Regions from separate parts of the Candidatus Protofrankia californiensis genome, predicted to be linked through region 2. Evidence: riboswitches for the same ligand, from Rfam matches in the RefSeq annotation. Region 2 holds a riboswitch; each other region holds the start of a gene.
What was found. A riboswitch is a leader RNA that binds a small molecule or an ion and turns the genes downstream of it on or off. The one in region 2 is predicted to bind cyclic di-AMP.
Positions count from the first base shown of each region.

Region 1 (7,927 bases), on a different contig from region 2:
CCGGCCGGGTCCTCAACGCCGTCGCCGCCAACGTGCCCTGGCTGGTCGGCGGTTCTTCCGATCTTGCTCCGTCCACGAAGACGCGACTGACCTTCGACGGCGCCGGGGACTTCCAGGCCGGCGAGCCGGGCGGGCGCAACCTGCACTTCGGCGTCCGCGAGCACGCCTCGGCCGCGGTGGCCAACGGGCTGTCCCTGTGCAAGGTGCGGCCGTTGTGGTCGACCTTTCTGATCTTCTCCGACTTCGCCCGGGGCGCCCTGCGACTGTCCGCGCTGATGGAGCTCCCCGTCATCCACGTGTTCACCCATGACTCCATCGGGGTCGGGGAGGACGGGCCGACGCACCAGCCGGTCGAGCAACTCGCCTCGCTGCGGGCCATCCCCGGCCTGCTGGTGATCCGTCCCTGCGACGCCAACGAGGTTGCGCAGGCGTGGCGGGTCGTCATGGGTCTGCGGCGGGAGCCGGCCGCGCTCATCCTGAGCCGGCAGGCGTTGCCGACGCTGGACCGGACCCGTTACGCTGCCGCGTCCGGGCTTGCCCGTGGGGGCTACGTCCTCGCCGATGCCCCCGACGGCGATCCCGAGATGATCCTGATCGGCACCGGCAGTGAGGTGCACCTGGCCCTGGCCGCCTACGAGGAGCTGACCGCGCAGGGTGTGCGCGCCCGCGTGGTCAGTCTGCCGTGCTGGGAGCTGTTCGACCGGCAACCCGCGCAGTACCGCGACCAGGTGCTGCCACCGTCGGTCCGCGCGCGCGTCGTGGTCGAACAGGCCTCCACGCTCGGATGGGAACGGTACGCGGGCACCGACGGGGCGATCATCGGTATGCAGACCTTCGGCGCGTCCGCCCCGCTACGGGCGTTGCAGACCAAGTTCGGGTTCACTTCGCAGGCGGTCGTCAGCGTCGCCAAGCAGTGCCTTGCCGCCGTCCACACGTTCCGCGATCCGGCGTAGATCTCAGGGCCACGAGCGCGAAAAGCATGATCGCGTTTCCGGTGGCCTGCCGGCCACCGGGGCACGCCGCGCTGGGAGCCGGTCAGATGGTTGACGAGTCGCCCCTGGCCGGCTCCGGGCGTTTCCTCGATCACTTCTTGTCGATCATTGTTGTGGTTCGCGTGTCGGCTTGACCTGACCATGCGCAACTGGGAGTGTGAGTAAACCTCATGGTTGGGGGGTGTTGGAGCTAAGCTGGCACAGAGGTTCTCTACAGGGGTAGACGTGGTGGGTACTGGTAGGATTTTGCGTTTCGACGGAATTCGTGGCTACGGTTTTATAGCGCCCGATGCCGGTGGCGACGATATTTTCATACACGCGAACGATCTTCAGGATGAGAAACACCTGTTCCAGCCCGGAACGCTGGTGGAGTTCGAGGCGGAGGAAAGCGACAGGGGCCCGAAGGCGTCGGTTGTCCGCCTTGTCCGTCGGGTTCCGGCCCGCCCGTTGCTGTCGCATTCCGAAAGCACGAACGTCGGGCGCTCGGGTACTGACGACGACGAGATGTGCGACGTCCTCACTATCGGGGAGTTCCGGCACCTGCTGACAGAGACGCTTATCGAATCGGTACCGACCCTGACCGGCAGTCAAATACACCAGATACGGCAGCGGCTTACCAGCCTCGCACAGGCGCGTGGCTGGGTCGAATCCTGATCGGTTCGAACGGCGCTGGTACCGGCGAAGGCGGTGATCTCCCGCTTCGCGGTGATCCACGTGCGCTACTGACCACGCTGTGCGCACGGGTTGATTCGTAATGCTGTATCCGCGTGCTCGCCCGTCTGCTCGTCCGCAGACGGGCACGCCGGTAGGTAAGCCGATGGATACCGCGGTTTCATATTTTCGCTTTTGATCTGTATTGATCTCGATCCATATGGGTGTTCCGGCCGCAACGGCCCACCGGCGCCCGCCCTGCCGGGATCCTGAAGCTGCCCGCCGGGGGAGGCGGGATACCCCGTGGACGGATATCCGTGGACGCGGGCCCGCGCGGGACCGGATCGCACGGTGGCAGAGGAACACGGTGGCAGAGAAAAATGTCGTTGCCGGTCTGCGCCGGGTGCTTCACGATACGCACCGGAGGACTCCGGCAATGGTGCGCAGCCCCGCCACGCTGCGGCTCACCGGTGTCGTCCTGGCAGCTGCCCTGAGACGGCTTGTGCAAATGATACGCAGGGTAAGCATTTTGCGCCGACATGCCGAGAAAACTGCTACTTGCGACTACCGAAAGTAGTTCGCTACGTTGGCCGAGCTCTCAACGGCACCGGACCACACGCCGAGTTCTGTCCATGGTCCGGCGTCTCCAACTAGTAATCGCCAGGACAGAAGCGGGGGACCCACCTTCCGCCGGATGTCGCCACCGCGGCGCCGTCCTTGGGGTGAAGTCGGCTGCGCGTTCCCGCGCGCCGACCGGGCTTCCCGGCCCGAACCCGACAGCTAACCTCGCAGGCGTATGGGAAGGATCATCGTTGCCTGCATATCAGGTGAATTCAGGTTCGGCTGCCGTAAAACATCCCAGGCGGGGTCGTCATCGCGCGCGGACGACCCGGTCCACCCTTGGCCGGATATCGGCACGTACGGCGGTTGCCGCCGCGGCCACCGGAACCGTGGCCCTCTCCGGTCTGGCCGCCCCGGCCTGGGCGAACGACCGGGGGCTGGAGGCCAACGGGGCCAACGGGGCCAACGGGGTCAACGGGGCAGGCTGGGCCGACGCCGCCACGACCACTGTGGCCGGTGTCCGACCGGCCACCTTCACGATCACTCCGGCCACCTGGTCGGCGACCTCGTCGCCGGCTGCCGCCACGGGGGCGGTGTCGGCGCAACCGGTGAGTTTTTCGACGTCCTCCAGCAGCTTCGGGGCGAAGGTCGTCTATCTGGCGTCGAAGCAGGCTGGCAAGCCGTATGTGTGGGGCGCCGAGGGCCCGCGGGCATTCGACTGCTCCGGCCTCGTCCGCTACGTCTACAAACAGCTCGGCCGCAGTATTCCGCGGGTGTCCAATGCCCAGTACGGTGCCTCCCAGAAAATACCGAAGAGTGCCAAGCAGCCCGGTGACCTCATCTTTTTCGGTCGGCCGGGAAGTATCCATCACGTGGGGATCTACGCGGGGAACGGAATGATGTGGGCCGCCCCGCACAGCGGAGCCGTGGTCAGGCTCCAGAAGGTCTACACCAACAACTACCTGGTAGGTCGTATCAGGTGAGACCGCTGCCCCGGGTGAGCAGTCCCGGGCATTTTGTCACCCCGAACCGGTAACGCAGGGAATTGCGAACCGGTAACGCCGTGAGTTGTTTTTCTGTCGGTATCCGGCAGCCATTTCCTGAGCCCCGAACGAGTCCTGTAGCGGACGTCGAGAAAGCACGTCACCTTCGGTTCGCATGGCCCGAAATAATGGCCTGAACGAATGGTTCGCATGGCCTGAAAAGTTGGCCTGAACAGTTGGCCTGAACGGTGCCTGCCCGTCGTCCGGAACAAGGCTGGACGACCCTGGTGACGGCGTGCTCGACGCTGGAAACGGTGTACCGGTACCGCTACCGGAAGAAACAGTACGGGCCGCTTCAACGATACCTTTAGGTGAGATGTCTGAGTATGGCCAAAGGAAAACATAGGAAGCAGAGTCGGTGCACCGGCGCCGCATTAGCAACCACTGTTGGGCTCATCGGAACAGCGGCTGGAATGATGCTGACTGCGGCCCCGGCCGGCGCGAGTCCGGCGTCCGCTTCCGCCATCGTTCCCGACGCGACCATCGCCCGTGTCGGCATGAACGCGGGACTGCCCAGCTGCCAGGGGGTGCCGCTGAGCACCTGGGTGGCGGTGGCTCTCGCGGAGTCCGGTGGCAACGCCAAAGCGCGTAACCCGCGCGGCGAGGACTCCCGCGGACTCTGGCAGATCAACGTGCGGGCCCACGCGAGCTGGCTGGCGGGCCGGAACCTGTTCGATCCGGCCACCAACGCGTGGGCGGCGAAGAAGGTGTGTGAAAGCCAGGGTGTGCGTGCGTGGGGTGCCTACACCAACGGTTCCTACCGCCGCTATCTGACGCGGGGGAATGCTGCCGCGGCCGCTGTGAGCACCCGCCCGACGACCACACGGGTATCACGACCGAGCACTCCGGTCCCGCCTGTCACCGGGATCCACTACACCAACAGGGACTGTTCGGCCCCATCGTCCGGTGGTCAGTCCGGTGTGGCCATAAGAAACGGAAGTCGCCTGCGTACCGAGGTCGTCAGGATACAGCGACGGTTGGCCGACCTCGGATATTCTCTTGCCGTCGACGGGAAATTCGGCCCGCAGACCACCAGGGTGGTGAAGGAATACCAGCGACAGCACGTACTTGCAGTTGACGGTATAGTCGGCGCACGCACTCACGCCCGGCTGTTCCCGTGCGGCTGACGGTTTCGTGTGATTGACAATATGTGATTGAAAATGTGGAATTGACAATTCCGTTGTCCGTGGCCGACCCGTCGTCTGCTCCGGCCCGGCTGACCGGTCGGTCAGCCGGGCCGGAGCAGACGGACAACGGGCACACTGTGTGCCGGCAGGTTTCGCTCGGTTCCCCGGTGGAAGACGAGCGAGTATGCCGCGGCTACGATCAACAGGCTGGGTGCCTCGCCTCGCCCCGCTGTTGGTGCTCATGGCCGTGGTCGCTCTACGTCTGGCCGGTCACGGGAGGTATGTAGTTCTTACGCTGACGGTCGTCAGCCCGATGCTCGCCGCCATTCTCATCGGCCCTCGGATAACCATGGTCTATGCGTTGGCGGCGCTGTTACTGGCCGGCCTGCTCGGAATTCACACGAATCTTTACAACGGCGACTACGGTCGACTTAGGTGAGCGCCAGTTCCTGGGGGACGACGATGACGTCGACGAGTGCGCCGCGCCGCCACACGGTCAGCTCGAGCGGACGTCCGATGGTCTCCTCGGTCATCAGTCGCTGCAGGTCCCCGGGGGTGGCGACCGGCTGCCCGGCGACGGAGAGCACCAGGTCGTCGGCGAACAGGCCGGCGCGACCGGCTGGGCTGTTCACGACGACCTCGGCCAGTCGCACGCCGTGTCGCCGGCCGAACCGTTCGGCCAGATGCGGTGGCAGCGGCGCCCCGGTGCTGGCAACCCCCAGATAGGCGCGTCGCACCCGGCCGTCACGCATGAGCGCGGCGAGAATGCGACGGGTGGTGGCGTTGACCGGGACGGCGAGCCCGAGCCCGATCCCGGCGACGGCGGTGTTCACGCCGACGACGTGGCAGTCAGCGGTGACCAGCGCACCTCCGGAGTTACCCGGGTTGAGCGCCGCGTCCGTCTGGATCACTTCGTCGATGACGCGGACGGTGGTGCCGGCCCGGGTGGGAAGCGACCGGCCGAGCGCGCTGACGACTCCCGCGGTGACACTGCCGGTCAGGCCCAAGGGATTTCCCACCGCGACGACAAGCTGACCAACGGCGAGCGTGGCGGCATCACCGAGTGCCGCCGGTGGTGGCGTGCTGCCGCGGGCGCGCAGAACCGCGAGGTCGGAGAGCGGATCGGCGCCGATCACGTCCACGTCGGTGTGGGTGCCGTCGGCGAACTCGGCCGTGCCCACCACGCCGCCCATACCGGGCCTTTCCGCGCGCCCCGATCCACTGTCGACGACGTGGGCCGAGGTGAGCAGGAAGCCGTCGTCGGTGAAGACCACGGCGGATCCGGCTCCCTCGCCGCGCGGCGTCCGTACCCGCAGGCTCGCGACAGCGGGGGAGACGGTTGCGGCGACCCGGATGACCACCTGCGAGTAGGCATCGAGCGGATCCTGCATCCCGACCTCCCCGTGTTGCTTACATGATTACGTTATTAGAAGCAGGGGAGTGCGGACAATGTTCCCGTGCCTGGTTGTTCCCGTGCTGGTTGCCCGGCTGCGGGGGCGGGCGACGGTCTCTGCCTGCGCCGGTCGACGCCAAGACGGGTGAGACGGTGCCGATCGGCGGTTTCGGGTTCGACAGGAGGTTCACCGACGTGGTCGAGGTGTCCAGAGACCGGTTCGAGGCTCTGGTGGCCGATGCGCTGGACAGCCTGCCGCCGGAGCTCGGTCGTCAGATGTGCAACATCGCGATCCTCGTCGAGGACGAGCCACCTCTGCCGGGACTTCTCGGGCTCTACGAGGGTGTGCCGCTCACGGAACGAGGCGATCGGTACAGCGGGGTGCTGCCCGACCGGATCACGATCTACCGAAAGTCGATCTGCGACATGAGCGAGACCGAGGCGCAGGTCGTGGAGCAGGTGCGGGTGACCGTCATCCACGAGGTGGCCCATCATTTCGGCATCGATGACCGGCGGCTTGCCGAGCTCGGCTGGGAGTAGGACCCGCCCGCGGCGGCTCCGCGGGGCGGGGCCCGGGGAAGGCCCTCGCGACACGTCACCTGACCGACATGTTCCTTATTGATCGACACGCCGTGCGATACGCCCGCGTCCGGGGTGCGGCGGTGGCGGAGTTGCTGTCCCTGTTGCCCGTGCTCTGGGTGAAGTCACTGTTTGTAGCGTCCTTGTTGACACATGGTTGACTTGTGGTTGCTCTACGTGTCTACTTCGTATCGTGGTCGGTCAACTGCGGAAAGTCGTTAACCGGCCATCTCGCCGCTGTTGAGGCGGCGTGTCCCTCAGCACCGCGCCGGTGCATGATCGAAGGAGTAACTGTGCGCAGAAAGCTGAAAGCGGCATTCACCGCCGCTGTGGTGGCAGGTACCCTGGGGGCCGTGCCGCTGCTGTCCGGGCAGGCGGCCGTCGCCGGCTCGTCCGGCACGAACACCAGGACGCCCAACCTGCCGGCGGTCGCCCTGACGGCCAGCGGCAGCAGCCTGGTCTCGTTCTCCACCCGATCCCCGGAACGCGCAAGACCGGCTGTGCCCGTCACCGGACTTATCGGTCTCGACACCTCGCTCGTCGGGATCGACTACCGGCCCCAGGACGGACTGCTTTACGGCGTGGGCAACGGCGGTGGTGTCTACACGCTGGACACCTCCACCGGGGCGGCCACCGCGGTTTCCAACCTGGGCGCTCCGCCGGCCGGTTTCGTCGCCTTCGGCGTCGACTTCAATCCTGTCAACGGCCTGCTGCGCGTTGTCAGTGACTCGGGCTTGAACCTGCGCCACGACGTCGTGGCCCACGCGACAACCGTGGACACTGCGCTTTCCGCCCTCGGTGTCACCGGCATCGCCTACACCAACAACGACACCAGCCTCACGACCGGTACCACGCTGTTCGACATCGACACCAATCTCGACCAGCTGGCGATCCAGTCGCCGCCGAACACCGGCGTCCTCGTGGCGACCGGCAACCTCGGCGTGAACGCGGACCTGAACGCCGGCTTCGACATCTACAGCTCGCTCGACAACACTGGCGTCTCCGTCGATTCCATCGGGTTCGCGACGCTGTCGGTCGCGGGCCAGTACGGTCTGTACTCGGTCAACCTGCTCACCGGGCACGCCAATCCGATCGGGCAGTTCCCGGCCGGGACCGTGGTGTCCGACGTGGCCGTGAAGCCGTAACGGCGGATCCGTTCGCGGCCCCTTCGCGGCCCCCGGTCGACCACGGACCGGGGGCCGCACCGTTCCCATCGTTGCGGGTTTGCTGGGCCGGCGCCGGTCACGGACGAATCACGGACGAACGCCTTGATGGTGCTGTGGCATGCGCAGGTGGGCCGTCTGGTGTGTGATCGCCTCGATGTCGCCCGCCGCGGCGTCGAGGAGTCTGTGGGCCAGTTCGGACAGCGCGCGGGAGGCTGAGACCTCATCACCGATCTCGGGAACCTCGGTGTCGGTGGGGTGCCGCCGCGCGTGTCCGACGCCCCGCAGCTCGCGTTCGGAGTCCGAACGCGGTCCCGGGCGCAGCGCCGCCTCCGCGCGGGTGTGCCCGTCATCCTCGGTCAGGAGCACATCGACTGTCCACCTCTTGGTGTGGATCATGATCGGTCGCCACCTTTCC
Region 1 covers NZ_CAAAFT010000278.1:962-8,888, reverse strand. The annotation lists partial or broken gene DD1DGNOD_RS29530 (transketolase-like TK C-terminal-containing protein) at 1-953, shown strand, start outside; gene DD1DGNOD_RS27100 (hypothetical protein) at 980-1,126, shown strand; gene DD1DGNOD_RS15150 (cold-shock protein) at 1,218-1,646, shown strand; cyclic di-AMP (ydaO/yuaA leader) riboswitch at 2,292-2,453, shown strand; gene DD1DGNOD_RS31210 (C40 family peptidase) at 2,456-3,187, shown strand; gene DD1DGNOD_RS15140 (peptidoglycan-binding protein) at 3,661-4,374, shown strand; gene DD1DGNOD_RS15135 (hypothetical protein) at 4,559-4,813, shown strand; gene DD1DGNOD_RS15130 (S1C family serine protease) at 4,806-5,765, opposite strand; gene DD1DGNOD_RS15125 (metallopeptidase family protein) at 5,963-6,307, shown strand; gene DD1DGNOD_RS15120 (DUF4394 domain-containing protein) at 6,640-7,491, shown strand; gene DD1DGNOD_RS15115 (DUF1876 domain-containing protein) at 7,600-7,908, opposite strand.
Region 1: linked by a shared signal. The riboswitch ahead of DD1DGNOD_RS31210 (C40 family peptidase) and the one ahead of DD1DGNOD_RS25380 (C40 family peptidase) in region 2 are both predicted to bind cyclic di-AMP.

Region 2 (10,112 bases):
TCGGGTCTCGTCAGAGATCACCTGGACGCAGCTCACGGACGTGGTCCTTCCGGGGCCACGGACGCGCCCCGCCCAACCCCGCCCGAGCCGCGAGCACCTGCCCAGCGACACGGAGGGGAGGGGAGGGAATGCGACCGATCGGGCCTGTAGCCGCATCCAGCACGGCTATCCACACAACCAACTGTACGATTTGATCGTATTTTTACCGGTTGTTCCACGGCATAGCATCCGGCAGCGGGATTCACGAGGACCACGGCGTCGGCTACCGTGATGAACTGTGTCGGGCTTTCACGGGAGACCCGTCCTTGCGCGGCCCTCCCGACCATCGCTCGGCGGCAGGCGGCAACGGCCCTCCACTCACGGCCATACCTTCGACGCCGGCGGCCGCGTCGCCGTCGTCCTTCATATCCAGGACGAAGGCGACGCGGTCCGATGACACAACCGATGGATACGGTCCGTAATGATCTTGTTGCAGAACTGGCAATAAGACTGGAACAGCTCGATCAACTTCTTGGACGCCTGGAAGACGCCGAACGGCAGGCCGCGGACGCCGGCGAGCACCTGATGCGCGCCCGGCAGTGGCAGGAAGACACCCTTCGTGCGATTCAGGACGAACGCGCCCAGATGCGTACACACCAGCGCGCCTTGGACAATCTCGCGGAACGCGCGCAGACCGCTGTAGACGCCCTGGCCGTCAGCCATCGCTCTCTGTCGCCAGAGGTCCACGAACTCGCGATCGAACTCCACGTCCTGCAGACCGCTGGCCTACTCTCCCGCCGGCCACCCCACACGCGCCATCCGTAACAACGGCGGCCCACCATAGAGATAGGGGTCCCCGTCTCGCGCCGAAGGCGCCAGACGGGGGATAGGTCTAGACGGGGGATAGGTATTGTTCCGCGAATTCGGCGGCAGCGACCGGTGACGTCCGGAGACGGTCCAAGCGAACGTCCTGCAAGCGCCGGGCGAACGAGTCGGAGAGCTCGACGTTCACCATCTGCAGCAGTTTGGTCGACGCTTCCTGCGCCAGCCAGGCCCGAGCCTGGCACACCTCGGAGTAGGCGTCCAACGGTCGTTCGTCCGAATTGTGAAGGGCTGCCGCTACCGCCAGCGCGAGCGTCTCACCATCGGCGATGGCAAGCCCGGCGCCTTTGGCCGCCGCCGGCGGCACTCGCCGCGAGGCGTCCCCGGCGAGTAGGAGACGTCCCAACCGCATCGGTTCGTAGAAGAGTGAGTCCATCGTGATGACGTTCGGCGGTTCGAGCAACGGCCCTTCCGCCAGTTTCCAGTCGGCGTCCACGGCGAGGCGGGTGTGCAGCTCCTCCCAGATCCGCTCGGATGGCCAGTCCGCTGCGTCGGTTGCGGCCTCGACCTGTAAATAGAAGCGACTCGTCCGGTGGTCGCGCAGCATGTGGCCGGCGAACCCCTGCGGACTGATCCCATAAATGATCTTATCGGTAGATGGAGCGACTGCAGCAAGGACCGCAAGCCATGCCCATGGGCTGCCATGCTGTCGGGTGTTGCGCAACGCGCCCTCGGGAATCGACCGGCGGGAAACACCATGATGACCGTCGCAACCCGCGATGAAACGGCTTTCCACGGTCCGCCGCTGCCCGTCGGCTGCGACGAAGGACACGGTAGGGTGGTCGGAGGTGAGCGCGTCCAATGTCACGTCAGTGGCATCGAACTCGATGACGCCACCTGCGGCAAGGTAGGCGGCGACCAGGCCGGCGACAAGCTTCTGCTGTGGGTAGACAACGTGATGGCGTCCGCCCGCGTGCCGAGCATACTCAACAACGAACGCTCGGCGACGATGCCTAAACTCACAGTTGTGGTGCGGGGCACCCTCAGCCCTCAGGCCGTCGGCAAGCCCATTGCGCTCCAGGACGTCCACCGCTCCTGGTCCGAGTAACCCGGCACGTGGGCGACTTTCCACCCTCGCCCGGCTGGCGCACTCAAGCACAAGCGTGTCGACACCGCGACGAGCCAGTATGACCGCGGCTACGAGACCCGCGACACCCGCACCGATCACGACGACGTCCGCGCGTTGTGGACGTGACCGCCGGGCAGGTGCATCCGGTCGGAGTGCGGTACGCCCATCCGGTGCGGACTGCGTCATAGCGACTGTCTCTCCAGGGAGCGCCGAACGGTTCTTGATCACTAGCCGCACCACCTTGGTCACGTGAGTGAACAGACGAGGCGCTGTCAGCGTACGACGCCAGACTCCTCAACCCGTCAGGAGGCCGACAATCTGGAACAACTCAACCGGACAACCGTGATGAACAGGATGAAAATCTCTTCAGTTCACACCAACGTTTGCTACTCAAAGTAGTGAGACATCTACTAGAAGTACTCAAAGACCCCCCGTCGACCGACTGCCGCCACTATGGCGTAATGTCATCCTCCGCATCCTGCAAGTCACGGAACACGGAGCGTCAGCCGAGGGACCAAAAGTCACGAACCAGCAGGTCATGCACGGCGGCGAGCCAGTCGGTGAAGGAGGACGAGGAAGAGCCGGGTATGGCACTTCATACAGCTACTCGCCGTAGTTGTGAGGGACTAGTGTTTACTAGCGCCATCCTTATGAACTAGTCTCGCGCCGACGTCACGACACACCGGACCGAAATGCCGAATCCTGCCCACGGTCCCGGTGTTCCCTCCGAGTCGTCACCAGGGCAGGAGCGGGGGACCCATCCTCCACCGGACGGCACCGAGCCGCGGTGTCGTCCTCGGGGTGAAGTGCGCAGCGCGATGGTCGCGTGACCCACCGGGCAGCCCAGCCCGAACCCGACAGCTCACCTCGCAGGCGAACGGGAAGGATCACAGCCTTGTCTGCGCATGATGTGCAGCTTGATCCAGAACCATGGTCACGTTCGTCGCAGACGGCTTCGCCGTCATCCCGCCGGCACCAGGTCGACCGGCACGTTGAGCGCCCGACACGTGGCCGGCACCGCGCACCAGTATCACAGTCCGGAGCAGGTCGCTCGCGAGCCCGGGCCGCGGTCGCCGCGATGACCACCGGCACGGTTGCGGTGTCCGGAGTTGCCCTGGCCGGATGTGCCCCGACCGACTCGGGTCCCGACGAGGCTTCCGTCACCTCTCCGATAACGCTCGGAGCTCAGTTCGGAAGTCAGGCCTCTCTTGCCAACCTGCGCACCTCCGTCATCAACCCGACGTCTGCGACCAGCCCAGGGTCGATCGCCAGCCAGGTACTCAACCAGACCGACCTGCGCCCCAAGTCGGGGGCCGTGCTCAGAGTCACGAATCCGGACGTTTCGGTTAAAGCCGATCGGCCGGTGGAGATGGGATTTTCACTCGAGGACGAGACCACCCACGCGCCACTGGCCAATCAACTCGTCAAGGTCCAGGTGAAGCTGCCGGACGGATGGGCGACCTTCAAACACCTTTACACCAACGACCAGGGCTTCACGAGCTATACAGCCAAGGTTCTCACCACCACGCAGATCACCGCTATCTTCGACGGAACCGACGCCCTGCGGTCAACACGGTCGACCAATGTCGGTACGCTGACCGTGGTCCCCAATTTCGTACCCGCACCTCCGGCGCGGGTTTCCCAGGCGACCACCCGTAGCGGCTCTCAGATCTTCGGCACCAATCCGTCACCGGACGCTGCTATCTCGAGCGCGATCGGAGCGGCCAGCTCGTTTGGTGAACGGGCTGTATATCTCGCGGCGCAGCAGGCCGGCAAGCCCTACGTCTACGGTGCGGAAGGCCCCTACTCCTTCGACTGCTCAGGCCTGGTCCAGTACATCTTCAAGCAGCTGGGACGCAACCTCCCCCGCACGGCCGAGGCGCAGTACCAGGCGACCACCCGGGTATCACAGTTCAACAAGCAGGTCGGTGACCTGATTTTCTACGGTTCACCGGGTAATATCTACCATGTTGGTATTTATGCCGGTAATGGTAAGATGTGGGTGGCGCCGAAGTCCGGCGACGTCGTCTCACTGAGAGTTATCCACACCACGTCGTATTCCGTTGGCCGGGTCGTCTAGCTGATCTGACCAGCCCGCGTCGACATCCGGCCATCAGCACGCCGCCAGGCGTAGCGGTTACGGCCTCATAAACAATCCACAAGCGGGTTCCTGCGCAGCCTCCCCCTCCGGTTGCGCACGAACCCTGCCACCAGGTCGACGTTGTCGGAGTCAACGTCGACCTGGTGGCACCCCGCACCCCACGATAATGACTTCCGCTGGCCGGACCGAGCCAACCCCCCCAGCTCGGAAAGTCCGGCGGAACAACAGGCTTCCGCTGGCCGGTCGTACTGCACCCCCCCCACAGTGCGGCCGGCCGGCGGGAGTCGACATCGTCCCGCCGGCCGGGTGTGCCGCCGGAGACTCAGGCCCACTGGGGAACTTCTCTTCAGCAACAACAGACGACCGGACATTCGGCTTGACTAAAGCTTGAAGTCCCTGGAGAAGTCCCACAGATCACGAGTGGTGCTCTCGTTCCATGTCGTCTCTTCGACATGCCGGACATGAACCTCTGGTGGGCAGCTCTGGGCCTGCCCGACCGGCCCCACCACCCCGACGGCGGCGAACTTCTGGCCGCTGCCGAGCGCTGCACAGGCAGCCAGGAGGGCCGCGTGCCCACCCTCACCAGCACCCCAGATGTAGATCCGGGACGGGTCGATCTTCGACCGCTCCTGCGAGACGTAGCGAACAACATCACGCAGGTACTGCACGTCCGCACCCTGTGGGTCGTCCAACCTCCATTCACTGTCCACGGCCTCCGGGTAGACCACGGCGAACTCCCGCCGGTCGGCGAGCACCGAGGCTCTGCTGGCCTTTTCGATCGCGCTCGCGTCACTGCTGTCGTCATGCAGGACGAGGACCAGCGGCAGCGGCTTGCTGGGGCTGGAGTCGGCGTGAACGGCAAGCTCACGCTCGGCGGAAGCGTACCCTGCCGGTATTTTTGCTCGCTCGGTGTCCGGGCTGCCCGAGCGGGACACGTAGATCCAGGCGACCACGAGCACGGCACCAATGATCAGTACCCGCTTGCGGTTCTTGGCCCATAGCTGTTTCCCGGCTTTCAGCGGATTCGATACCACGAGACAACCGAACCACACCAGGAGCTGTCGATTCGGCAGATTCGCCTCGCGGCGCACACAAGTCGGGACCTACCTGGAGTGTGCTGGCTCACACCCGGGCAGCTTGTGGAGCAGCGTTGTAACCACGAGTAACCAGACAGGCGTGATCGCTTCGGCACCCACGATGCGGCTCGTTCGTCAACGTGGTGTATCCACCAGAATCTCAACAACATCCGATTGCGGGGCATACGGCTGCCAGGACAGGGGTGAAGCCGAAGTGGATAACGGTCAGGAACTCGACGATCGGCTAATCAAGATCGAACATGAACTGTCGGTGCTCAGCCGGCGCGCCGAGCGCTTTCGGATGGCCATCGCCGACGAGTCCGGAACGGTCCTGGACCGCTCCGCCTACCTGCTACTCAGCCACATTCACGAGCACGGCGCCGTGCGGCTGACGACCCTCGGCGCGGTGTTCGCCCTGGACATCTCCACGGTGAGCCGCCAGGTCGCAGCACTTGCCACGGCCGGACTGGTGGAGCGCACCACCGATCCCAGCGATCGGCGGGCAACACTGGTGAAGCTGAGCGCACGCGGCCAGCAACGCTACCTCGCCACCCGCTCCGCGCGAGTGAAGACGATCAACAGCCTGGTGCAGACCTGGGCGCAGGAGGAACGCAACGTCTTCGGCGCCCTGTTGGGCCGTCTGAACGCAGCCATTGCCGAACACGACCGCGCCCGCTTTCCACCGCAGCATGAGCCGTGTCCCGCGCCCGACGCCCCCCCGAAAGCCGGAACGGACTGACACCGGCACCGGGCAGGCATGCTTCTCCCACGCGCCAGGGGACCCGGGTCAGGCATGGACATCCAGGGCATGCAGGCGCGCCTGGCGTAGTACCTCCGTCTCCGGCGGACCGGCCAGTTCCGGCAGTCGGCCATGCACCCAGGACAACAGCAGATCGGCCAGGGCGGGGTTCTGCGCGAGGACCGGGCCGTGCAGATAGGTACCGATCACGTGCCCGTCCACGATCCCGTCGGTGCGCTCCGGGGTGCCGTTGCCGATCCCCTTACGCACGAGCCCGAGGGGCCGCCCGTGCCCACCGGGCAGGCGCCGGGTGCGTCCTCCGTGATTCTCGTAGCCGAGCAGCAACGGCAGCGCGAGCTCGGGGGCCGGCTCGACGACGATGTCACCGACCGCACGTGGTGGCACCGGATGGTCCGGGGGGTCGAACGAGCGTCGCGTCTCCACATCCACCAAGCCCAACCCGTCATGGACCTGGCCCTCGCCGGCTGGGAAGGACGTGCCGATCACCTGATATCCGGCGCACACGGCAAGAACGACCGCACCCTGGGCCACCGCCTGTGCGATCGCGCTGTTCCTGCGCAGCCCCTCGGCGGCCAGTACCTGCGGTTCGTCCTCACCGCCGCCGAGAAGATAGATGTCACAGCCGCCGGGTACCGGTTCGCCGGCCGGGACGCCGACCACCTCGACTGGAAGGCCACGCCAACGCAGTCGCTGCGCCAGCACGGTCGCGTTGCCGCCGTCGCCGTACGTCCCGAGCAGCTCCGGGTAGATCAGGGCGATCCGGGTCGCCGACTCCAGGCTCATGCCGCAGTACCGATCATGTCACCGTTGGCGGTCATGTGTTCGTCCTCACCGGGCGACCCGCCCCAGGATGTCGCGGAAGGCGGTGTAGTTCGCGACTACGTCGACGATCTTCTCGTTCGCTGTCGCCGCGGCACTCTCGGCATCGGGGTGCACTGTGTGCGGGACCTCCACGTACGCCAGCCGGACACTCATGTCCTCCTTGCGCCCACCGGTGACCAGCACCTGTCGGCCCGCGAGCCGTTCGAACGGGACATCCCAGATCCAGGACGGGTCACGGCCGTCGGCGGTCTGCGAGTTGAAGTCAATGATCACCGGTCGGGCGGGTGCGGTGTTGAGCAGTTCCATCATCTCCACCCAGCCGGCCGGGTTCTTGGCCAGCAGCAGCCGACCGCGTATGCCGTTCTCGCCGAGTTCGACCTCCTGGTAGCGACCTTGGACGTCCCCGAGGCCGGTCATCGCGGCCAGCGCCTGCTCGACCTCCACCCCGAAGAGCTTCGCGGCGGCGGCGGCCATGGCCGCGTTACCGAGGTTCACCCGGCCGGGCAGATCGATGGACACCGTGAGGTGGCGGCCGAACCAGAGCAGCTCGTTCGGCCCGGTGACGGCGACGATGGGCTCGGGCCGGGCCAGGCCGCAGCCGCACCACCAGCCCGTGGCGTTGCGGTGAAGCAGGCGGGCACACTGGGGGCACACCATGGCATCCGCGGTCCAGTTCTGGCCTGCCGACACCCAGGTCTGGCTCGACCAACCGGAGGCGGCCCAGACGACCAGCGGGTCGTCGACGTTGGCAATCACCGTCGCGCCTGGCAGTTCGGCGCCGAGGTTACGCCACAGGCTCGCGATCCGCCGGGTTTCGTTCGACCGGTCGAGCTGGTCACGGCTGATGTTGAGGAGCAGGACCGCGCGGGGCTGGATCTCCCGGGCTACCCTGGGCAACCAGATCTCGTCCACCTCGAGCGCGGCAGCCGCGTCGTAGGGCGGCCTGGACAGGGCGGCCAGGACGCCCGCTGCCATGTTGGCGCCGCCACTGTTGCTCCGGACCGGGCCGAGCGTGCCCAGCGCACGAGCCAGTAGCCGAGTAGTCGTGGTCTTGCCGTTGGTTCCGCTGACACAGGCCGCCATCCGCCCGGTCGCGACTTCGGACAGGATCCGCGGGGAAACCCGCAGGGCGAGCTTGCCGCCGATCATCTCACCGGATCCGCGTCCCAGCCGGCGGGATGCCGAGGACGCGAGCTTCTCCACAGCAAGGGCGGCACGGGTGCGGGCGGAGAACCGGCGCGGGAAGGGTGTGGTCATCGCCTCCCCAGCGTGCCACGGGCCGCCGTGCCACTCACCGATACCCCACCCGGCGTACCCCGGCACATGTCGATACCCAACACCCACCCGGCCGTGGCGACACGGTGGGGACCGCTCCTGGAGAGCACGGCGTCCTCCCCCAGAGCACACGACATCCTCCCTTTGGGCAGTAGTGAACCGGTGGGGTACGGGTGTGGTACGAGGTGTGATATGACGTGCGCCGAACGGGTGTCCGGCGTATGCGACGAGGGCGCACCGCAGGCCGGTCGCCCCACTGCTCGGGCGAGGGGCGGCAGGGTGACGTGAACGGACGGCCGTCGTGGACCGAGCGGCGAATCTGTGGAGACTGCTACCGGTGCTCCGCTACAACGGCCTGGGTAAGGGTGCGGCCCGGCCGGTGACTCCGGGCCGCCGACCACCGGGCGGGCGCTCGGAGTTGGGTATGGACGCGATACAAGACCGTGGGAGAACTCGGTGACCCAGAAAGCCAGCGCCGTCGGCCGCATCCGCGGACACTGGAGCGCGCATGAGATCGACCTCGACGACATCGACGACATCGACGACCTTGATGCACTTGCGAATCTGATGCATGACATCTCCCCCGAACTCGTTGTCGTCTTCATCGAGGAGAACGACGAGTACCTGGGCATCGTCCGGATGGAAGGCGGCATCGGTGACCCCCGGGTCTTCCTGTCCGACCACCGGGTGCTGTTCACCTCGGCCCTTGCCGACCGCCTCTTCGCCGGCGCGCTGCCGCCGGCAGGCGGGCGGGACGTCGACGACGAGTCCGACGATGCGCTGGCGGGCGCGACTCCCATCGGGGACATCGATCTGCTTGCCGACCTCGGCACGGACGCCGACGCACTGGTCGAACTGATCACGGAGGAGGGTCTCCTGCCGGCGGACGTGGTGGCGGCGATCAGCGAACGTGCCGGCTGCGCCGACATCCTGGACGAGATCGGGAGCTGACGTGGGGGGCGGCCCCCGTCCGGGCGTACCCGAGCTCGCCGAGCTGATGGGCGCCGCCTTGGCGGAGGCCGAAGGGGCCCTGGCAACCGGGGACGTTCCGGTCGGCGCCGTCGTCGCCGACGCGGACGGCACGATCATCGGTCGGGGCCGCAACGCCCGTGAGGCCGAACAGGACCCGACCGCCCATGCCGAGGTGGTGGCGTTGCGCGCCGCCGCGGCACACAACGGTTCGTGGCGGCTGTCCGGGGCAACCCTGGTCGTCACCCTGGAGCCGTGCACGATGTGCGCAGGCGCGCTGATCCTGGCCCGGGTGGACCGCCTCGTCTACGGGGCGTACGACCCCAAGGCCGGAGCCGCCGGATCGCTGTGGGACACCGTCCGCGACCCACGGCTCAACCACCGAGTCAAGGTGATCACAGGCGTGCGGGAACAGGAATGCGCGAGCCTGCTGGCCGACTTCTTCGCCGCCCGCCGGAGCCGGCGGCCGTCCTGATCATGATTCAGATGGTGCGGACCGACCTGGATGGCCAAAGACAGCACGATCATGGTTTTTCGCTCTGCCGGAGGCCCAGGCCCAGGGCGGGTACGCGCCGTTCGGCCCGGCCGCGGCATCCAGTAAGCTAACAAACGGTGGAGTCGCCTAGTGGCCGAGGGCGCACGCCTCGAAAGCGTGTGAGGGGGCAACCCCTCCGTGGGTTCAAATCCCACCTCCACCGCCATCCTCAGGGGATCCCTGTGCTGACGCACCGGGTCGGATGGCTCCATGCCAACCGCGGGGGCCGAGCCCCCGCGGACCCCCACGGGTATCCCATACTCACGTCACACACCGGGGCATCCTCAGGGGATCCCTGTGCTTACACATCGGGTCGGATGGAAGCCGGTCAGGCCGTGTTCCGTCAGGCCATGCTGCCCAGGATGGTGGCGATGTCGGCCGGTTCGGTGCACGGGTTGACGATCGCGAAACGCGTCACCGTCTCCCCCTCGTGGACGGTCGGGGTAACAAAGGCAAAACCCGTCTGCAACAGTTTCTCCGTCCACTCGTAGTAATTTTTCGGCGCCCAGTTCAGTCGGCGCAGAACCACCACGGAAAGCTGCGGTTCACGCACGAGTTCCACGTAGGGCAGGGCTCTGATCTGATCGGCTGCCGCCCGTGCGGTGGCCAGCGACTTCTCCACGGCGGCACCGTAGGCTCGAGTA
Region 2 covers NZ_CAAAFT010000489.1:26,532-36,643, forward strand. The annotation lists gene DD1DGNOD_RS30985 (hypothetical protein) at 403-747, opposite strand; gene DD1DGNOD_RS25375 (4-hydroxybenzoate 3-monooxygenase) at 872-2,116, opposite strand; cyclic di-AMP (ydaO/yuaA leader) riboswitch at 2,617-2,820, shown strand; gene DD1DGNOD_RS25380 (C40 family peptidase) at 3,009-4,010, shown strand; gene DD1DGNOD_RS25385 (PHB depolymerase family esterase) at 4,412-5,065, opposite strand; gene DD1DGNOD_RS27540 (MarR family winged helix-turn-helix transcriptional regulator) at 5,322-5,846, shown strand; gene DD1DGNOD_RS25395 (type 1 glutamine amidotransferase) at 5,895-6,650, opposite strand; gene DD1DGNOD_RS25400 (Mur ligase family protein) at 6,696-7,946, opposite strand; gene DD1DGNOD_RS25405 (tRNA adenosine deaminase-associated protein) at 8,421-8,915, shown strand; gene tadA (tRNA adenosine(34) deaminase TadA) at 8,962-9,408, shown strand; tRNA gene DD1DGNOD_RS25415 (tRNA-Ser) at 9,545-9,634, shown strand; gene DD1DGNOD_RS25420 (pyridoxal phosphate-dependent decarboxylase family protein) at 9,812-10,112, opposite strand, start outside.

Region 3 (4,491 bases), on a different contig from region 2:
CTCAACGCGGTTGCGGACCCCGTAGATCGGGATGGTGTCGGCCGTACGATCCATTGTTCCAGCCCGTGGGTAGAGCAACGGCGAGGAGAAGCGACAGTGTCGACCGCGTGATCCGCTGTCCTCGTCGACAGAACATGTCAACAGAACAGTTGCCGCCTGCCGCCGTTACGGCGGGGAGAAGATGTCGGCGGCTGTGACGGTGAGGGCTCCGGTCGGCGGGTTGCGGATCTCCTCGCGGGCGCAGATGGCAAGGCGGATCGGTCCGGGACGCTCCGTTGCCCGCCGGCCGTCACCGTCCTGTGGTCCGGTGCCATCGGCATCCAGATGATCTTCCGTGGGCAGGTGGGGCCCCAGGGCACGGATCTTCTCCTGGAGGCCGGCAGCCAGCCGCCGGCCGTCGACGCTTCGCGTCCACTTCGCCTCCCCGGCAAGCACAGGATGTCGGTCTCGGCCGGCCAGTACGACCGCGTCGATCTCGTCCCGGCCGCCGGTGCCCCAGTAGGGTCCGACCGCGACGATGTCCGGTCCCAGCGAACCCGCGACGGCCAGCCGTCGCAGATGCTCCCGGAACGACTCCTCCCAGGGAGCGCCGAAATGGTCGTCAAGGCTTTTGAGCAGCACGGGTAGCAGTGCTTCCCCGAGACCGCGGTCGATCTCGGGGCGGAACCGGGAAAGTATTCCGAGATAGAAGGCGAGAAAGTTGTCGGCGATCCGGTAGACACGGCGCCGGCTGCGAGGAGTGTCGGTCACTGGCATGATTCGCTCAACGAGCCGTAGTTCGATGAGCCGGTCCAGGGTGCGCGCCGGTTCGGCCCGGATGTAGTCCTTAATCTCGTTGTACTGCGTACGGCCCGAGGCGATGGCGTGTAGTACCGCCGCCGGATGTTCGCCGTGCTCCACTTCGGTCGCCAGCACAAGCTGTCCCTCTGTGAGCAGGGATGCGCCGGGTCGGCAGGCCAGCCGCAGCAGGTTGTCGGTGATGCCCGCATCCTGATCCCACCACGACAGGTACAGCGGTACCCCGCCGACCAACCCGTACACGAATGCCCGGTCGGCCGGCGTGAGCCCGGGCAGCATCAACGCGGCCTCGTTCGGGCGGAAGGGATGCAGCGACAGCGACAGGTCGAATCGGCCGTAGAGCGGCGCCCGCTGTTCCTGTAGCGCGGTCATGTGCCGCACCGCCGACCCGCACAGCAGCAGCCGCAACTTGGTCCTACCCGCGGCGCGGTCGAGGAAGGCCCGCAGCACTCCTGGAAGATCCGGTGAGGTTGCGACAATCTCCGGGAACTCGTCCAGGACGACGAGAAGCGGCTCGTGCTCCGCTGTCGCGGCCAGGTCGTCGAGTGCGTCGTCCCAATCGGAGTATGGGCGCGCGAGCAGGTCCCGGAACCGCCCGGGGACGCCGTCCACGACCTGGCGGGACAACTGCGCCAGCTCGCCCGAGGCCGCGCGGCCGGCACCAGTGTGGAAAACCGACCGCCGTCCGGCGGCGAAGCGGTGTAGCAGGGCGGTCTTGCCGACTCTGCGCCGTCCCCATACCACTGCTGGCCGTGGGTCGGTCGAGGCCCACCAGCGTTCCAGCGCTGCAAGCTCTTCGGTGCGATTGACGAACGCCATCCGCCTCTACTCACGTCGCGTGCTACTTACATCATCTGTAACTTACGTCGGATGCTAGTAGGCTGCCGGCAAGCCACGGGTGTTCCGGCGGGGTGGCGTGCCGTTCGCGAGCGGCTCAGATGTCCTTGACTCCCAGGATGTCGGCCACTTCGGGGTCGCTGTCGGCGAGGAAGTCACGACAGCGGGTGGCCTCCTCGGTCTCGCCGATTGCGCTGGCTGCGCGGCCCAGTGCCGCGAGTGCTCGAAGGAAGCCCCGGTTGGGTTCGTGGGACCAGGGAATCGGCCCGTGTCCTCGCCAGCCCGCGCGGCGTAGCTGATCGAGGCCACGGTGGTACCCGGTCCTGGCATAGGCATAGCTGGCCACCGGGTTGCCGGCATCGAAAGAGCGTTCGGCAAGCGTTGCCCAGGCGAGACTGGAGTCGGGGAAACGCCCTGCGACCGTCTCCGGGTCCTCGCCGGTACCCAGCGCCTTTGCTGCGGCGGGATCGAGGGTGAGCTTCGTTGGCGGCGGGCCGCCGAGCAGGTCCGATCGTCCGGATGAGGTTGTCATGGGGTCCATCCTGCCCGGTCCGATCGGCTTCACGTTCGGCCTGCGGGGGAATCCGTCAGGCGATGGACCTGCCGGGAGGGGGTGGGCCGGCAGGTCCATCACATGATCGGGGTCCGAGGGTGGTGGAGCACCGGACGGCGACCGGGCGGAACACGATCGGATCACCTGTGATCTTTTAGCCACGAAATATCACATGATGTACATCTTGTGTGTCACAGGACGGTTGGGTTGGTGACGGTGACGTCCCAGAGGTTCTTGCCGACCACGCCGGCCTTGCCGTCGTCCACCCGAGTCAGATAGGAGTAGAGCGATGCCAGACCCTGGGACTCCCGCCCGAAACGTCCGTCCACCTGGAGAATGAACTTCTTCTGGCGCATCTCGCTCTGCCAGACATAGGCGTCGGGGCGGACCTCGCCGGACAGAGCGCTGGACAGCGTCGTTCCGGTGAAGTCCGCCGAGTCCAGCAGGGCCTTGGCGCGATCCAGCGTCATCGCCGGTTGTGCCGGAGTGATCGCGCGCTCTATCGCACCGGCACTGGACGTGCCAGCGGACGACGACGGTGCCGGGCCGTTGCGGGTCAGGCCCATCTTGGCCGCGCAGGACGGCCACGGGGACCAGCCGCGGGAGTTGTAAAGCTTGTAGGCGGCCTCGTCCTGGAGCGCCGACGGCGCGTCGCTGGGTAGACCGGAGTAACCCAGACCGCGCCAGGTCCCGGTGTCGAACTGGTAGGCGCCGTAGTAGCCGTTGCCGGTGTTGATCCGATAGTTGCCGCCGGACTCGCACTGACGGAGCTTGGCGAAGTCGTCCGCGGTTGCGGCACCTGCGGGTGCGGCCGTGACAGCCAGACCGCTGCCCACGAGTGCTGTTACGGCACCGGTGGTACGCAGGACCTTCATGACGGTGGAGGGATGCTGCGGGGCGCGGTGCCTGCCACCAGACGGCATGTGGGTCGGTCCTTCCCGTCGCCTACGAGGTGAGCTGTCGGGTGCGGGCGGGAACAAGCCCGGCCGGTAGCGCTGATGGGCGCTGCCGGCTTTACCCCAAGGACTCCGTGTGCGGACGTCCGGATGTTGGTTCCCCCGCTCCTGTCCTTGTGGCTCCGCGGTAGATCGTGCCGTACCGGACGGGGACAGGATTCGGCGTCCGTCCGGGCGGCCTCACCGATCCGGTGAGTGGGAAGAACTCTAGCGAGTCTGGCTCTATCGAAGCAAATCGGGGTGTCGGATGAACTACACCCACGTGACTCCTATCACCCGAATGGGCTAAACACCTTGAACAAGTGACTCTACCTGGCGATCCGGACCTCTCTGTGACAGGGTCGTCTTCTTCAGATTTTATAACTTAAAGTGATAAATTCAGTCTTATCCGTATTTCTGGTTGCGCTGACTGTCACCTCTCAAGTGCTCTGGGGAGCAGGACCGCCCGGATCGGTCCCTGGGCCTCTCGGATCGGCTTCCGGACCTCTCAGACGGGCTTCGCCGATCCGGGAGGGACCTCGGATCCGGGCAGGGACCTCGAGTGCGAAGCGATCGTGATCGCGCTGTCTGCGGTCCTCCAGCGCGATCCGCCGCGTGCCTGACCACGGGCGAGCCGGCGGCTGTCGGTCAGGTGAGCCGCCGGCTGTCGGGTCGTTCAGGCGAAGGTGGCCGCCCGGGTCCGTGGGCCGCAGATGCCGTCCACCCGCAGGCCCTTCGAACCCTGCAGAAGGCCGGCCGCAAAAGCCGACTGGGGGCCGTAGCGACCGTCGATCAAGATCTTGTAACCGAGCGCGTTCATCTGGAGCTGCCAGGCTCGTACGTCCGATCGCACCTGATGGATCAGCCCGGTGGTGAACAACGTGCTGTCCGGGGCGTCCAACAGGCTCTCCGCGCTCTGGCGCACCACCAAGCGTCGGGTGCGGGTCGAGTCGGACGGCGAGCTCGGGCTCGCCGACCCCGCGCCGGACGAGCTGGCGTCTGCCGCAAGTTGGTCGGCGCCCATCCCCTGGCCGCAGATCGGCCACTGGCCGAAGCCGGATCGGACAGCCAGTCTCAGCGCGGCCTCGTCCTGGGTGGCTGGAGAGGCGCCGCTGGGCAGCCCCGTGTAGCCGAGACCCTGCCAGGTGCTCAGGGCGAACTGGTAGGCACCGTAGTAACCGTTGCCGGTGTTGACGGTGTAGTTCCCGCCTGACTCGCACTGGCGGAGCTCCGCCCATGTGGTGGCGGCGCTTGCGGGCTGTGACATCACGATGCTTCCGCCCACCGCGGCGACCAGGGCGGGAGCGACCACCAGCGCTCGGGCGCCCATCCGAGCCCGGCCGGTTCCGTGATGTCGACTGCGAGAAC
Region 3 covers NZ_CAAAFT010000058.1:3,904-8,394, forward strand. The annotation lists partial or broken gene DD1DGNOD_RS03220 (DUF6247 family protein) at 1-54, opposite strand, end outside; gene DD1DGNOD_RS03225 (ATP-binding protein) at 166-1,617, opposite strand; gene DD1DGNOD_RS03230 (DUF3151 domain-containing protein) at 1,733-2,167, opposite strand; gene DD1DGNOD_RS03235 (transglycosylase family protein) at 2,380-3,111, opposite strand; cyclic di-AMP (ydaO/yuaA leader) riboswitch at 3,117-3,281, opposite strand; gene DD1DGNOD_RS03240 (transglycosylase family protein) at 3,800-4,491, opposite strand, start outside.
Region 3: linked by a shared signal. The riboswitch ahead of DD1DGNOD_RS03235 (transglycosylase family protein) and the one ahead of DD1DGNOD_RS25380 (C40 family peptidase) in region 2 are both predicted to bind cyclic di-AMP.